Cycloclasticus pugetii PS-1: one gene and its partner. The protein of the gene in region 2 interacts with the protein of the main gene of each other region in a pairwise test. Links are inferred from orthologs where the notes say so. Each region holds a gene or a part of one and is shown on either strand. Other genes may lie near its edges. The genes, in order: rplK and prmA.

Region 1 (4,614 bases), 130 kb from region 2 along the record:
GTTTTACTGTTTCTTCAGCTTCATCTTTTGACACTGCTTCTTTAACTGGAGCTGGAACACTTTCTACTAATGTTTTCGCTTCTTTCAAGCCTAGGCCAGTGATACCACGTACCGCTTTAATAGCAGAAACTTTGTTATCACCGAAGCTTGTCATAATAACGTCAAACTCAGTTTTTTCTTCTACGGCAGCCGCTTCGCCACCCGCAGCTGGTGCAGCCGCTACAGCAGCCGCTGCAGACACACCAAATTTTTCTTCCATCGCTTCAACTAGTTCTACGACGTCCATTACACTCATGTTTGAGATTGCTTCTAAAATATCTTCTTTGGAGACAGCCATTGTCTTAACCCCTATAATTTAAATTTGTTTGAAAAAATAATACCTATGCAGCCTGCTTTTGAACGCGGACAGCATCGACAGTTCTAACCAATTTCGCATGTGGCTCAGCAAGTGTTCTGACGAATTTCTCGACAGGTGCTTTCATCACAGACATCAACATACTGATTGCTTGGTCTTTTGTCGGTAGTTTAGATAGTCGTTCGAGTTCTGAAGCCTCAAGTAATTGGCCACTGACAGAAACAAATTTTGTTTCTAGCTTTGCATGGTCTTTACTAAAGGTTTTCACCAATCGAGCCGCACAACCTGGATCTTCCATCGAGAACGCTACAATTAGCGGGCCCGATAAAGCGTCTTGAATACATTCAAAATCTGTATTTTCAACTGCTTTTCGTACCAACGTGTTTTTTACCACACGTAAATACACACCAGATTCACGAGCTTGTTGACGAAGCTCAGTCATCTCAACAACAGTCAAACCACGGTATTCTGCTGCAACCACTGAAAATGCATTTGCAGCTACCTCAGCCACTTCAGCAACTACCGCTTGTTTTTGCTCAAGATTTAGTGGCATATATACCTCCTGACTACTGTATGTAATAACCTAAGTTATTACGGTTTATAAAACCCAAAAAGGGCACCCTAACGGGGCCATCCTTTAAAATAAAATTAAGGACTTTACCGCCTGCGTAGGAAATTAAGCAAAATCTGCTCCTACGGTCTTTGACGATTGTTAATTATTTTAACAATCCAAAGTTTTGCTTCGAAAACGAAGCTTCTAGCCAATAGAAACGCTAGATTGATCAACCATCAGGCCAGGGCCCATTGTGGTTGACACACTAATTTTCTTTAAGTAAACACCTTTAGCAGCAGCTGGTTTAGCTTTGATCAAATCAGACAACAGTGCTTCCATGTTTTCTTTAAGTGCATTTTCATTAAACGTTGTTTTACCTATACTGCAATGGATAATGCCAGCTTTATCAGTTCTATAACGCACTTGACCACCTTTAGCATTTCTTACAGCGGTTGCCACATCTGCAGTAACTGTTCCAACTTTCGGGTTAGGCATCAAACCACGTGGGCCCAATATCTGCCCAAGTGTACCAACAACACGCATAGCATCAGGTGACGCAATCACAACATCAAAATCCATCTCGCCCGCTTTAACTTGGGCAGCCAAATCATCCATACCTACAACATCTGCACCTGCTTCTGTTGCAGCTTCAGCATTTGCACCTTGAGTAAACACTGCAACGCGAACAACTTTACCCGTACCATTTGGCAATAATGTAGATCCTCTAACATTTTGCTCAGATTTACGTGAATCAATGCCAAGATTGACACTTACATCTACTGATTCTTCAAATTTACTGATGGCCAGTTCTTTTAGAATTGAGAACGCATTGTTTGCATCATATGCTTTCCCGGGCTCAACTTTCTCTTTAATTAGTTTTGCTTTTTTGGTTAGCTTAGCCATTTACACACCCTCCACATCAATACCCATACTACGAGCACTACCCGCAATCGTTCTTACAGCAGCATCCATATCAGCTGCAGTAATATCTGCATCTTTTACTTTGGCAATTTCTTCAAGCTGTTCACGTGTCACCTTTGCAACTTTTACAGTATTTGGTGTACCACTACCTTTTTGAATACCGGCTGCTTTTTTTAATAAAATTGAAGCTGGAGGTGTCTTGGTGATAAATGTAAAGCTTTTATCAGCGAAAACAGAAATAACCACAGGGATAGGCAAGCCTTTTTCCATACTCTGGGTTTTAGCATTAAACGCCTTACAAAACTCCATGATATTTACACCGTGCTGACCCAACGCTGGACCCACTGGTGGACTTGGATTTGCTTCACCTGCTTTCACCTGTAACTTAATATAGGCATCAATCTTTTTAGCCATCTTACTCTCCTAATTGGGTCAAACGCCTTACGGCTCCCCTGTTAATAACAATCAGACCTTTTCGACCTGACCAAATTCTAAGTCTACCGGTGTGGCACGACCAAAGATCAATACGGATGCGCGTAACGAGCTTTTATCATAATTGACTTCTTCGACTGTACCATTAAAGTCTTTGAATGGCCCATCGTTAATGCGAATAACCTCACCTACTTCAAAGAGTACTTTAGGTCGTGGCTTCTCAACACCTTCTTGTATTCTATTAAGTATTTTATTTGCTTCAGCTTCTGAGATAGGTGCTGGACGATCACTTTTACCACCAATAAACCCTAATACTTTATTTGTGTCTTTTACCAAGTGCCAAGTATCATCATCTAGTTCCATTTGAACCAATACATAGCCTGGAAAAAACTTGCGCTCACTTCTTTTTTGCTGACCTTCACGCATTTCTACAACTTCTTCAGTTGGCACTAAGATCTCACCGAACTTATCTTGCATACCTTCACGTTCAATCGCCTCTTCCAATGAGCTTTTTACTCTGTGCTCAAAGTTTGAATAAGCGTGAACCACATACCAACGCAACGTCATATTATTAGCCTTAACCTGTTATATAGCCAATGCCCCACATAAGCAGGCCATCAAACATCCATAATAAAATTCCAACAAACAAAACCATCACTGCAACAATTAACGTCGTCTGCATGGTTTCTTTTTTAGTTGGCCAAACAATCTTTTTAAGCTCAATTTTAGAGCCCTGAGCAAATTGCCACAATGATTGCCCTAAGCCTGTGCTATACACCAAACCAACTGCAAAAGATAACGCAACAAGCAACCCTATTACTCGAAACAACAAAGACTCATCTGCGTAATAATAAAACCCAGCTATTGACGCGACTATAACTACAACTGCTAACGCTAATTTTGCTACATCCAGTTGACCAGAGCCTTGATCTGTTTCTGCATTCATAGTGATTAATTTCTCTCGATCAAAGTAAGAAAGGTCAGCACCTTCCAAATGGCAGGCCAGGAGGGAATCGAACCCCCAACCTGCGGTTTTGGAGACCGCTGCTCTGCCAATTGAGCTACTGACCTATACTTATTGAATTAAATTTTATTATGTTATTACTCAATAATTTTAGCAACAACACCGGCACCAACTGTTCGGCCACCTTCGCGAATAGCGAAACGTAAACCTTCTTCCATGGCAATCGGGTTGATTAATTTGACGGTCATTTGCACGTTATCACCTGGCATCACCATTTCGATACCTTCTGGTAAGTCACATGCACCTGTTACGTCTGTCGTTCTAAAGTAGAACTGTGGACGGTAACCGTTGAAGAATGGTGTGTGACGACCACCTTCATCTTTACCTAACACATAGACTTCTGCTTCGAAGTGTGTGTGAGGTGTGATTGATCCAGGCTTAGCTAATACTTGACCACGCTCTACGTCTTCACGTTTTGTACCACGTAGTAAGATACCAACGTTATCGCCAGCTTCACCTTGATCTAATAATTTGCGGAACATTTCAACACCGGTACACGTGGTTGTGACCGTGTCTTTGATACCAACGATTTCAATTTCTTCACCGACGTTGATAACACCGCGCTCAATACGACCGGTTACAACTGTTCCACGACCTGAGATTGAGAATACGTCTTCAACTGGCATAATGAAGTCGCCGTCTACAGCTCGTTCTGGTAATGGGATGTATGAGTCAAGCGCTTCAACTAGTTTAAGCACTGATGGAACACCAATGTCTGATGTATCGCCTTCTAGGGCTTTAAGTGCTGAACCTGTTACGATTGGTGTGTCATCACCTGGGAATTCGTACATGTCTAATAGTTCACGTACTTCCATTTCTACTAGTTCTAATAGCTCTTCATCGTCAACCATGTCCGCTTTGTTAAGGAATACGACGATGTATGGAACACCCACTTGACGTGATAACAAGATATGTTCACGTGTTTGCGGCATAGGGCCGTCTGCAGCTGAACATACTAGGATGGCACCATCCATTTGCGCCGCACCTGTGATCATGTTTTTAACGTAATCGGCGTGACCTGGACAGTCTACGTGAGCATAGTGACGTGTATTTGATTCATATTCAACGTGTGATGTTGCAATGGTAATACCACGCTCACGTTCTTCTGGTGCATTGTCAATTTCATCAAAAGCTTTAACTTCTCCACCCATGGCTTCAGCCATAACTTTCGTTAACGCAGCCGTTAATGTTGTTTTTCCGTGATCAACGTGGCCAATTGTGCCTACGTTTACATGGGGCTTATTTCTTTCAAATTTTTCTTTAGACATTACGCACCTTTTATTCGAATATTAATTTAAATTAAAAACCACAATCACTTCTTAACAACTA
Region 2 (11,811 bases):
TGTAGTCGCAAGCAGGTTCGATATCGCTAAAGCTTTGATAGTCAGCGGTAGGAATATTATGGCGTGCTAAGAAGTCCTTACAGTAGGCTTTGGATCCTTCAAGTTGTGCAGCCAGTTGGGTCGGGCCAAAACAACGTAAACCGTTAGCGGTAAATTGATCAACGATACCGGCCACTAACGGAGCTTCGGGGCCAACAATGGTCAATTCAATTTTTTCTTCTAAGGCAAAGGTTAATAAGCGATCAATATCTTCAGCCTGTATGTCAATATTGGTAATGCCGGGTTCTTGTTCGGTGCCTGCATTACCGGGTGCTACATAAACCGTATCTACGTTAGAAGATTGCTTTGCTTTCCACGCTAAGGCGTGTTCACGCCCACCGCCGCCTACGATTAGTACATTCATTATAGAACTCCTTGATTAGTGCCTAAAGTGGCGCATGCCCGTAAAGACCATGGCTATATCGTGCTCGTCAGCCGCTTGAATAACTTCCTCGTCACGCATTGACCCGCCAGGTTGAATCACTGCTCGAATACCCACTTGAGCAGCATTATCGAGGCCATCTCTAAAGGGGAAGAATGCATCAGATGCCATGACAGAGCCAGTAACATCTAGACCTGCTTGTTCAGCCTTAATCGCGGCTATTCTCGCAGAATTAACACGGCTCATTTGACCGGCGCCTACGCCGATAGTCATGTTGTTTTTGCCGTAGATGATAGCATTTGACTTAACAAACTTTGCAACGCTCCAGCTGAACAATAAATCTTGCATTTCTTGTTTGCTGGGTTGTCGTTTGGTAACAACGGTTAGATCTGTGAATAACTCTTTATCAATAGTTTGGACAAGTAGGCCGCCATTAACACGCTTGAAATCATAGCGATCTTCGTCGCTTTTTTCCCATTGTCCGCTGTCCAGTAGGCGAAGGTTTTTCTTGCCAGCGATGACGGCCAAGGCATCTTCGTTAACACCTGGGGCGATAATGACTTCAACAAATTGACGATCTGTGATGGCTTTAGCTGTTGCTAAATCAAGTGGGCGGTTAAACGCAATAATGCCGCCAAACGCAGATTCAGGATCTGTTTGGTAAGCTCGGTTGTATGCGTCCAGAATGTTATCACCAAGGGCTACGCCACAGGGGTTTGCATGTTTCACGATTACGCAGGCTGGCGAATCATCAAACTGTTTAACACACTCAAGCGCCGCATCGGTATCAGCGATATTGTTATAGGATAACTCTTTGCCTTGATGCTGAACTGCTGAAGCAATTGTGCCGGGTTGAGAGGCCTCTTCGGTAAAAAAGGCTGCTTTTTGATGAGGATTCTCACCGTAACGCATCACTTGTTTTTGTTTAAATTGTAGGTTAATAGTACGAGAAAAGTCGGCTTTATCGCCGTTTTCTTGAATGGCCCCTAAATAATTTGCGATAGCGCCGTCATATTGTGCAGTATGCTCAAACGTCTTAACGGCAAAATTAAAACGACTAGGCGCATCGACCCCGCCAGTTGCCTTAATAGACTCAATGGTTTGTTGGTAATCATTAGGGTCAACAATAATGGTGACATCTTTATGGTTCTTAGCAGCAGCGCGAATCATAGTGGGCCCACCAATATCGATATTTTCGATGGCCGTTGCAAGATCACAATCTGGATTTGCCACTGTTTGTTGGAAGGGGTATAGGTTTACAACAACTAGGTCGATCGGCTTGATATCATTATCTTGCATAATGGTTTGGTCAATATCACGGCGACCTAAAATACCACCATGAACTTTTGGGTGCAGCGTCTTGACGCGGCCATCCATCATTTCTGGAAACCCGGTGTAATCACTGATTTCTACAACAGGAATATTATTGTTTTGTAGTAATTTAGCGGTGCCGCCGGTTGAAATGATTTCAACACCTAAGCTGCTCAATTGTTGACAGAACTCAATAATGCCTGATTTATCGGAAACGCTAACTAAAGCGCGAGTGATTTTATTGCTCATTTTTTGACCTGTTTATGAAAGAGTGTCAGGCCTAATTGGCCTATCTGAAAACAGGGTATTCTATAGAAAGTCGTATGTTTTTGCTGAGCTTTTTGCTACTCGGCTTAGAACTGAACTAGGGTTAAATATCCAAATTGTAGCTGGCTAATTTCTTTCTCAGCGTGCCACGGCTTAAACCAAGCATCTTCGCAGCTTTAGACTGGTTAGACTTAGTATGGTTTAGCACTGCTTCAAATAATGGTTTTTCAACTTCACTGATGACTAGTGCGTGTAGGTCAACGACTTCTTGACCGTCAAGTTGTGCAAAATAGTTTTCGAGTGCTTGTGTCACTTGGTGACATAAAGGTTGTTTTGATTTATCTAAACTCATGCTACTTGGTGTTGTGTTTGTGTAAGGGCATGAAAAATTTTATCCATAAAATCTAGTTGTTGCTGAGGCTCTTGGATGGAAAAACTTTTCTTAACAAGAGGCAGTAATGATGTATCTAGGTGTTTAAAATACCAAGCTATATGCTTTCTGGCAATCCTGACGCCCATAATATCACCATAAAATTGATGTAGCTGCGTAATATGGCGAATAACAACCTGTCTTATTTCCTCAAAGTCAGGTGGCGCTAAGGTCTCGCCTGTTTTCAAGAAATGGTCAATTTCTCTGAAAATCCAAGGTCGCCCTTGGGCACCACGGCCTATTAACAGACCATCTGCATTGGTGTGATGTAATACGTCACGTGCTCGTTGAGGGGTAGTTATATCTCCATTGGCAAATACCGGAATGTTGATGGATTGTTTAACGAGTTTAATGGTGTCAAATTCAGCGTTTCCATCATATTTACAAGCACGTGTCCGACCATGAATCGCAAGGGCCTGTATGCCGGCTTGCTCGGCAATTTTAGCAATGGTGGGGGCGTTTTTGCTGAGTGGATCCCAGCCGGTTCTTATTTTTAGCGTTACCGGAATGTGGACGGCAGAAACCACAGACTTTAAAATTTCTTCAACCAAAGGTTCGTCTCTTAATAAGGCTGAACCAGCAGCGACATTACATACTTTTTTAGCAGGACAGCCCATGTTGATATCAATAATTTGTGCGCCATTGGCTTGATTAAAGAGAGCCGCTTCAGCCATTTGTTTGGGATTTGTGCCAACAATTTGTACCGAGCGAGGCTCGTTCTCGCCATTATGATCGAGTTTCAATAAGGTTCGTCGGTGTTTGCGTAAAGCAGGGTTTGACGCAGTCATTTCAGACACCGCTAAGCCAGCCCCTAATTCCCGACAAAGTTGACGAAAAGGTCTGTCGGTTATTCCAGCCATGGGGGATAAGACTAAGTTGTTACTTAATGTATACGGACCAATTTTCATAAGAACTTAAAGGGGTTGAGTTGAGAGTTTTATGCGACACTCTCAGGTGTTTAGTGTCGCTATTGTCTGATCTTGAGTCAATCCTTAGCGGCGATTTATCGCAAGCATTTTACCTTAAGGTTGAAAGGATATTTCAAAACCAAAGGCAGTTTTGCTAGGTTTTTGGAAGGTAAGCGTAATGTTCCTTAGGGATTGAGGTGCGAAATAATCATTGATTTCACTGTCTGCTAGGTAATCATTTTTAGTAAAAACTCCTTGAGCTATTGGCTCACCGAGAGTCGATGTTAGTAGCAATTTTATGCTTGGATAGGGTTGTTCGGCTAAGGCGGAATTTTTGATTGTGAGTTGAAAAGACAGCAGCTCATCTAGCTTTGGGTGAGGCGTAAGCTGGCGTGCAATGATGTGAATTTCATCCAGGTTTTGGTAGCTAGGAATTGATAAGTCGAAGGTGTTATTGAGTTTTTTGAAGAAGGGTTGTAATTGTGTGTTCTGAGTTAATCGTGTTGATTCAATGAAGGCAATTTGAGTGAGAAGCACTAACACTAATACAAATGAAAGCAGACCGTAAGGCAGTTTATAGTGATGGGTGGTTTTTGTAGACTCCCATGCCGCAATAATTGGAGGAGAATCTATTTCAGACGAATGCTCTTGGATAGCAGTTGATGACTGAGTGATGTCTTCATTGGGCTTAATGGGAATAGTTCGCTCAATATCGGCGCTGAGTTCATTTTCCCGTGCATTAAATACTTTATGGCAATGGCCGCAGCGAATAACGCCTGACTTAACTGCTAATTGTTCAGGGGTGACATGTAGTGTACTAAAACAAAAAGGACAAAGTGCATAAGGCATTGCTCAAGTTTTTTTAACGGCATGGAGGCAAGCCCAATTGTCTCTAATGGTGGCAGGGCAGAAGATGAATTCATGTTGGTAGGCGCTAATAACTTGCGTTACTTGTTCGCTAAGGATGCCAGACAATAATAAATGGCCTTTGGGTTTAACTAAGGCTGAAATATCGCTTGATAGTGAGATAAGCGGCTCAGCTAAAATATTCGCAATAACAATGGCTTGGGGTTTTCGAGGGTATTGATCAGCGGCATAAACTTTGACTTTATCAAGTACATTGTTTTGTTCGGCATTGCTCGTTGTGGCGATAAGTGCCTGAGGGTCAATGTCTATGCCAATAGCACTTTTTGCACCTAATAAAAGACCTGCAATAGCGAGTATGCCAGAGCCACATCCAAAGTCGATAATATTGCTTTTTGTAAGATCATGTTTGGCTAACCAATCGAGACAAAGGGCGGTCGTAGGGTGTGTGCCGGTGCCAAATGCTAGACCAGGGTCGAGTCGTAATAAGGTTGCATTGGAATCTGCAATGTCATGTTCGGTAGAGCAAACCCAAAAGTTATCGCCAAATTTAATGGGTTGGAAATTTTCAAGCCAAACACGTTCCCAGACTTGGTCTTCTAGACGCTCAATAGTTAATTGCCACTCGCCCTGATGGCCAAGTTGTTGGTTAAAAAATTGCTCGATATTTTTAAGGTCGTCTTGTTCGTCAAACAAACCTGTAATGGAGACATGTTGCCATAGAGGCGTGCTATTTAATGGCGGCTCATAAATAGGTTGGTCGGCTCTGTCTGTGATGGTCACAGACAGAGCGCCAAGGTTTTCTAATAAGCCTTCAATCGTTGCGGCTAACTCTTGAGTTGTTGCAATGGTCAATTGTTGCCATGCCATGCCGATTACATCCCCAGTTTCTTTTCAAGGTAATGAATATTATAGACGCCTGAGGCAAAATCTTTGTCGACCACAATGTCCTTTAATAACGGGATATTGGTGTGAATGCCATCAATAACCGTTTCGTTAAGAGCTGTTTTTGTGCGAGCAAGTGCAGAGTCGCGAGAGGGGCCTGATGCGATCAGTTTGCCGATCATCGAGTCATAGTATTGAGGCACGGTGTAGCCGTTATAGATATGGCTATCAAAGCGAATGCCAGGACCGCCTGGGATATGTAACTGTGTAATTTTCCCTGGTGAAGGCATAAAGGTTTCAGAATGCTCAGCATTTAGACGACATTCAATAGCGTGACCTGAAATTTTAATATCATCTTGCGTGTAACCAAGTGGTAGACCAGCGGCAATTTTCAGTTGTTCAGCAACAATATCGACACCAGTGACAATTTCTGTAATTGGATGTTCTACTTGAACCCGTGTATTCATTTCAATGAAATAAAATTCACCTTTCTCATATAAGAACTCAAAGGTTCCTGCTCCATAGTAGCCAATATCTGTACAGGCTTTCGCACAGCGAGTACCAATTTCTTGGCGAACCTCTTCGCTGATGCCAATTGCGGGCGCTTCTTCAATTACTTTTTGGTGCTTACGCTGAGTTGAGCAGTCACGTTCTCCCAAGTGAATGGCGTTACCGTGTTGGTCGGCCAGCACTTGGAATTCGATATGGCGTGGCGTTTCAAGGAATTTCTCCATATACACCATATCGTTACCAAAAAAGTTTTTAGCCTCGGTTTTGGTCAGTGAAATGGCATTCAAAAGGGCTGCTTCTGTATGAACCACACGCATCCCGCGGCCACCACCACCGCCAGCAGCTTTAATGATAATGGGGTAGCCAATATCACGGGCTAATCTGACATTTCGTTCTTTGTCATCGTTTAACGGGCCATCTGAACCGGGAACGCAAGGCACGCCAGCCTTAATCATTGCCTCAATCGCTGAGACTTTATCACCCATTAGGCGAATTGTTTCCGAGCGAGGGCCAATAAATGTAAAGCCGCTTTGTTCTACGCGTTCAGCAAAGTCCGCATTTTCAGACAAAAAGCCGTAGCCGGGGTGAATAGCTTGGGCATCGGTAATTTCTGCAGCACTAATAATGGCGGGTACGTTTAGGTAGCTTTCTGTAGATGAAGGACCGCCAATACAAACGGATTCATCTGCTAAACGAACGTGTTTTAAATCACGGTCGGCAGAGGAGTGAACGGCAACTGTTTGGATGCCCATTTCGCGACAGGCACGCAAAATACGCAAAGCAATTTCACCACGGTTGGCAATAAGAATTTTATCGAACATATTTTTCTCGTCTCAGGGGCGGTTATTCGATGATGAAAAGTGGCTGATCAAATTCGACTGGGTGGCCATTCTCAGTCAACACTGATGCAATAACACCAGATTTGTCCGCTTCAATTTGGTTAAGGATTTTCATTGCTTCAATAATGCACAAGGTATCGCCTTTTTGAACGGATTGACCTATTTTGACGAAAGGGGCCGAGCCTGGCGCAGGTGCGTCATAAAACGTGCCGACCATTGGAGAAGTAATAACATGTCCAGACGGCTGTTCAGTATTGTCGCTTGCAGCTGCTTGAGGCGCAGCGCTGGCAACGGCTGGAGCGGCAGCAGGTGCAGGCATTTGTGTTACGGCAGCAGGTTGTGTTGAAGAGTAACGATTGATACGTACAGACTCTTCACCTTCGTGAATTTCAATTTCTGCAATATCGGACTCTTCGATGAGTTCGATCAGTTTTTTAACTTTTCTTATATCCATAATTAATCTCTTGATGGTTTTTGTATTAATGGGAGAGCTGCAAGCAGCGCTAATTTATAACTGTCGGGGCCGAAGCCACAGATAACACCTTTGGCAATATCTGAAAAATAAGAGTGTTGGCGAAATGACTCGCGAGCATGAACATTTGATAAGTGAAGCTCAATAAAAGGAGTGTCGCTTGCTAATAGGGCATCACGCAAGGCAACGCTTGTATGCGTAAAAGCCGCTGGGTTTAATAAGATAACAGCAACCTTATCATGCTTACTTTGTTGTACTTTATTAACAAGGTCATGCTCTGCATTACTTTGATAGAAAAGCAATTCGTGTCCGTGTTGTTCGGCCAGCTGAGTTAAGGAATGCTCTATATCAGCGAGAGTTTGAGCACCATAAATCCCAGGTTCTCGTGTGCCTAGCATATTTAGGTTTGGGCCGTTGATGACTGAAATAATTGCCATAATGTACTAACTTAAAAATAATTGGTTATGCAATTTCATCTTGCAATAAGGGGGGATTTTGCCAAAGCTTTTGGATAAAGTCTATATAAAATGTTATTTCGCGAAAGATAAAGACAAATATAAGCAAGTTAGCAGGAGTTAGCCTTTTGAAAGCTGAATGGATTTAAGAATTTTGGATCGTTCAAGAAGCCCTACTTGACGAGTAATAATGCGGCCTTCAGGGTTGATAATAACAGAAAAAGGAAGGGCGCCCATGGTGTTGCCGTATTGCCTTGCTAGATCCAGACCCTGTATTTCGGCAATTAAATTTGGGTAGTTGATGCCTACTTCTAAAGCAAATTTGTTAACTGAGACCGTGTTATCAATGGCAACTCCAATGAACTGTAGGTTGGTTGCACCATATTCTTTTTGCATGGCAATGAATTCAGGGATTTCTTCACGACAAGGTGGGCACCAAGTTGCCCAGAAATTAAGCACGATATAATTGCCGTCCCATTCCTTAATGTTTCGTAACTGGCCTTGAAGGTCGGGAAAAGAAAACTCTGGCCGCATGGTTGGGGCCTGCTGAGTAGCTGTTGTGTCGTTAGAGCTAATAGTTAAAGGGTTCTTGCTAAACAAAGTGATAGCAACGGTAGCGAAGATAAGTATAAAACCAATTGAAAATAGAGCCTTCTTCTTCATTTATTTCAGTATTTGTAGTTGTTTTAGAAAATCGTCAGCTGCCATATAGCCGATGACTCGATGTTGTTTTATTTCAGTGCCGTTAGGCGAAAAAAATAAAATGGCTGGTGGCCCAATAAGTGAGAAAGCATTTAATAATGCTCGATCTTCATCATTATTTTTGGTGACATCTGCTTGTAACAGGAGGGTGTTTTTTAAAGCCTGTTGGATAGATGGTTCACTAAAGGTAAAGGCTTCCATTTCTTTACAGGAAACACACCAGTCAGCATAAAAATCTAACATGACGAATTGTTTGTTTTGAGAGGCAAGCTGTAAAGCAGCCTGTAAGTCGTCAATATTTTGGATTCTCTTAAATGGCAGGCTATGCTGTAGAGTGTTATTTTTTTGCGAAAGACTAAAGTTGGCTAAAGGTTTTAAGGGGTTGCTTCCGCCGGAGGCTGCACCGAGCATTAAAATAACACCATAGATCATCAAAATAGCACCGACTCCTTTGGATAGTTTTTGCCAACCCGAAGAATTTTCTGGTAACCGATCCAGTGCGTTAAGGTAAATCGCGCAAATAATAAATAAGCTTGCCCACAAAAGGAGTGTGATGCTGGCCGGTAAAATGCGCTCAACAAGCCAGATAGCGACAGCCAATAATAACACCCCAAAGAAGTACTTAATGGGTTCCATCCAGTGCCCGGCCTTAGGTAATAATTTACCCGCAGAAACACCGATAATTAGTAATGGAATGCCCATACCGAGGCCTAACGAGAATAGTGCAAGGCCGCCTAATACAGCATCGCCCGTTTGTCCTATATAAATCAACACCCCGGCGAGTGGCGCAGCAACACAGGGGCCAACAATAAGTGTCGATAAAATACCCATGATTGCACTGCCCCATAAGGAGCCGTGTTTTTGGTGTTGTGACAGTTGAGATAGTTTACTTTGGAGTGCATTAGGTAGCTGTATTTGATACAAGCCAAACATCGATAAAGCAAGTAACACAAAAAGCCCACTAAAGATGCTGAGAATCCAAGGGTTTTGAAAGGTGGCTTGTAAGTTACTACCAAACAGGCCCGCTAATATGCCGAAAAGCGCATACGTTATTGCCGAGGCAAACACGTAACTAAAGGATAAATAAAAGGCTTTACGTGTAGTAAGGCTTTTGCCATGCCCAATAATAATGCCAGACAGAATAGGGATCATGGGAAATACACAAGGCGTCAATGAGAGTAATAGACCAAACCCAAGGAAGGTTAAAGCGGTCAACCAAACGGTATTGTCCACAAGGGCTTTGGCGATTCGGCCCTGTTCCGAAATATTGCTAGGGGTAGGTTTTGTCGGCTGGGTAATATTTAGGTGGTTTGTCGGTTGCAGGGATAAGCTCACCGTTTTATTCATGGGCGGGTAGCAAACCCCAATATCAGCACAGCCTTGAAATCGAATGTTGAGCGTTACGTTAGTGGGTTTAACAAGTGGATTGGTTAAGCGTTGGGTGAGTCGTAGATCATGGTAATAAACCACCGTATCACCAAATATCTCATCTACTTTGCGCTTGCCTTTTGGGAATTTTATTGCTTCTAACTGAATGCCTTGAGGGTTGATTACTGTTACCTCAACCTGTTGTTGATATAAGTAATAACCGTCAGCAATTTGCCAATTTAAGATAATGTGTTGTTGATCGTTTACCTCTGCAAAAAATTTAAAGGCATCATCTGGTTCCAGTAATGCATCAGAGGGGGAAGTGCTGAATCGATCAAATAAATCACCTATTGTATCGGTAATATTTTTTTTATTAAGGTCTGCCTCAGCTGCAAGCCCCATTGATGTAGAAAATACAGCGCAAAGGAGAAGACATAAAATAATTACATTTCTTGTTTTCATTGAGTAATTGATTGGGTCAGTATGCTAACTTGAAATATCAAGCATTGCTCAGGTGCTTGTTGTTCATTGTTATTTGTAGGCATTATAACGCCACCGGTAATACAAAGGAGCTGATTTTGTTTTGCATAGAGATTAGGACCTGAAGAGCTCCTGATATCTTTCTTTTTAATGTTGTTATTGTGCTGTTTATCTGTATGCCAGTTTTTACAAAGGCATCGTTCCTGTGTAAGCTGTTGGCTATGAATCCCTTTTCTGTTTTTTTGTTACTCTTAATTGTTGTCCCTGTGGTGGAAATTTATTTTCTTATTCAGGTGGGAGGCATAATCGGTGCGTTTCCTACCGTTGTGTTGATTTTGCTGACAGCGGTATTAGGTGCTTACCTGTTTAGATTGCAGGGCCTAGCAACACTACAGCGCATACAGGCAAGCCTGTCTAGAGCTGAGATACCAGCAGTGGAGATGGTTGAGGGTGCTATGTTGCTGGTCAGTGGAGCCTTGCTGTTAACACCAGGCTTTTTGACGGACATTATTGGTTTTCTTTGTTTAGTGCCGTCGTTACGATATCGCTTTGCGCGCTCTATTCTGCAGAGCTCGTTAATGGGCCAAGCCTCTTTCCAACAAGATGGCCCGTTTCAACAAGGCAGCCGTGAAGACGCGTTGGATGGGGATATCATCGAAGGTGAGTTCAAGCGGGAAGACGAGACTGATGTAACAAAAAAAACAACTAAACCACCTAAGCTATAAAACGACTTCAAACCCTTCAAAGTTAGGGTGCCCAATATATAAACCTTTTGTTTGCCCGGCTTGAGCGTGCACTTGTTTAAACGCGTCCGAGTGAGTCCAGTCATCAAAAGCCGCTTTATCTTGCCATGTTGTATGTGAGGCAAATAGGGTGTGATCCTCAAGTGCTGGGCCACGTAAAAGGTGAAATGTTTTAAAACCAGGGACTTCATTTAAGCGAGATTCGCGTGAACGCCAAACTTCTTCAAACTCGTTTTCTTTGCCAAGGCTTACTTTAAAGCGGTTCATTGCGATAAACATAACACTGCTCCTTTTTGGTTAAATAAGACTTTTTTACCATTCATTACGCTGAATAATCGAGACTATTAAATGGATATCGTCGTCGTTAATGATACGTTAACTAAAGAGGTTAGCGTATGTTCTTTTAAGACTGCAATATAAATATTTAGTAAGGGGACTAATACCACTAGTGGTTCAAGGGGTGTTGACAGTGCGTGCAAAATGCGATAGTTAGATAAGTGTTGCGCTGCAATAAAAACACTGTATAATCCAACTCAGCAAAGAAGAAGTTATTGCTTATACCTTAAAACAAATAAAAGGATATGACATGTTAAATAATCTAGAAACTTTATTCGCTCCTGCTAAAAAATTAGTTGAATTAAATAAAGCACAGTTCGAAAAAGCTATTGCCGCACAACAAGCTGCAGCTAAAGAATATGTTGCTCTCACTGAAGCACGCATTAAAGCGGCTACTGCCATTACAGATCTTGAAGGCCTAAGTGCTTTTGTTAAAGATCAGGTTGAACTGGCCCAAAGTAGCTTTGAAAAAGTACAAGCTGATAGTAAAGAATTGATTGAAGAGGTTAAGGCTTATAACGAAGAAGTGATTAAGCTTGTTCAAGAAAGCAACTCAGTAGTAACTCAAGAAGTTAAAGACACTGTAAAAAAAGCAGCTAAAAAAGCAGCTTAAAGTGAAACTAATTGCTTGACCATTTGTGAGAAGTCCTCTTTTTGAGGATGGTTTAATAGCTATAAAAATCCGCTGCCAAATTTGGTAGCGGATTTTTTTTGTTTATGAGTATCTTAAGAAAACAGAGGTTATATTTTTTATAGCCAGTTTAGGCGTTTAACTTACAGAAATGGGCGAATGTTTGGTTGGCTGGTTTTCAGATGCTCT

Evidence for each region.
Region 1: the proteins of prmA (region 2) and rplK interact in binary tests that used the Escherichia coli proteins (3 or more experiments, as listed by UniProt). The link is inferred for Cycloclasticus pugetii PS-1 from one-to-one orthologs.

What each region holds. Positions count from the first base shown.
Region 1 is NZ_ARVU01000001.1:1,837,683-1,842,296, forward strand. What follows is about bases 528-3,383. They hold rplK (50S ribosomal protein L11), read right to left. Parts: upstream 2,244-3,383; coding sequence 1,812-2,243; downstream 528-1,811. Other genes in these bases: rplJ (50S ribosomal protein L10), read right to left, coding at 528-908; rplA (50S ribosomal protein L1), read right to left, coding at 1,113-1,811; nusG (transcription termination/antitermination protein NusG), read right to left, coding at 2,295-2,828; secE (preprotein translocase subunit SecE), read right to left, coding at 2,839-3,207; tuf (elongation factor Tu), read right to left, coding at 3,363-3,383. In the rest of the region: rplL (50S ribosomal protein L7/L12), read right to left, coding at 1-337; more of rplJ, read right to left, coding at 381-527; more of tuf, read right to left, coding at 3,384-4,553. UniProt on the Escherichia coli protein: Forms part of the ribosomal stalk which helps the ribosome interact with GTP-bound translation factors.
Region 2 is NZ_ARVU01000001.1:1,959,354-1,971,164, reverse strand. Bases 3,131-5,880 are described here. They hold prmA (50S ribosomal protein L11 methyltransferase), read right to left. Parts: upstream 5,072-5,880; coding sequence 4,190-5,071; downstream 3,131-4,189. Other genes in these bases: accC (acetyl-CoA carboxylase biotin carboxylase subunit), read right to left, coding at 5,077-5,880; CYCPU_RS0109615 (zinc-ribbon and DUF3426 domain-containing protein), read right to left, coding at 3,452-4,186; dusB (tRNA dihydrouridine synthase DusB), read right to left, coding at 3,131-3,337. Outside these bases: purD (phosphoribosylamine--glycine ligase), read right to left, coding at 1-403; purH (bifunctional phosphoribosylaminoimidazolecarboxamide formyltransferase/IMP cyclohydrolase), read right to left, coding at 419-1,981; DNA-binding transcriptional regulator Fis, read right to left, coding at 2,103-2,351; more of dusB, read right to left, coding at 2,348-3,130; more of accC, read right to left, coding at 5,881-6,417; accB (acetyl-CoA carboxylase biotin carboxyl carrier protein), read right to left, coding at 6,440-6,889; aroQ (type II 3-dehydroquinate dehydratase), read right to left, coding at 6,892-7,344; CYCPU_RS0109590 (TlpA family protein disulfide reductase), read right to left, coding at 7,483-8,025; CYCPU_RS0109585 (protein-disulfide reductase DsbD), read right to left, coding at 8,026-9,894; CYCPU_RS0109580 (FxsA family protein), read left to right, coding at 10,134-10,637; CYCPU_RS0109575 (heme-degrading protein HmuQ), read right to left, coding at 10,632-10,934; CYCPU_RS0109570 (phasin family protein), read left to right, coding at 11,242-11,604; CYCPU_RS0109565 (ABC transporter ATP-binding protein), read right to left, coding at 11,766-11,811. UniProt on the Escherichia coli protein: Methylates ribosomal protein L11.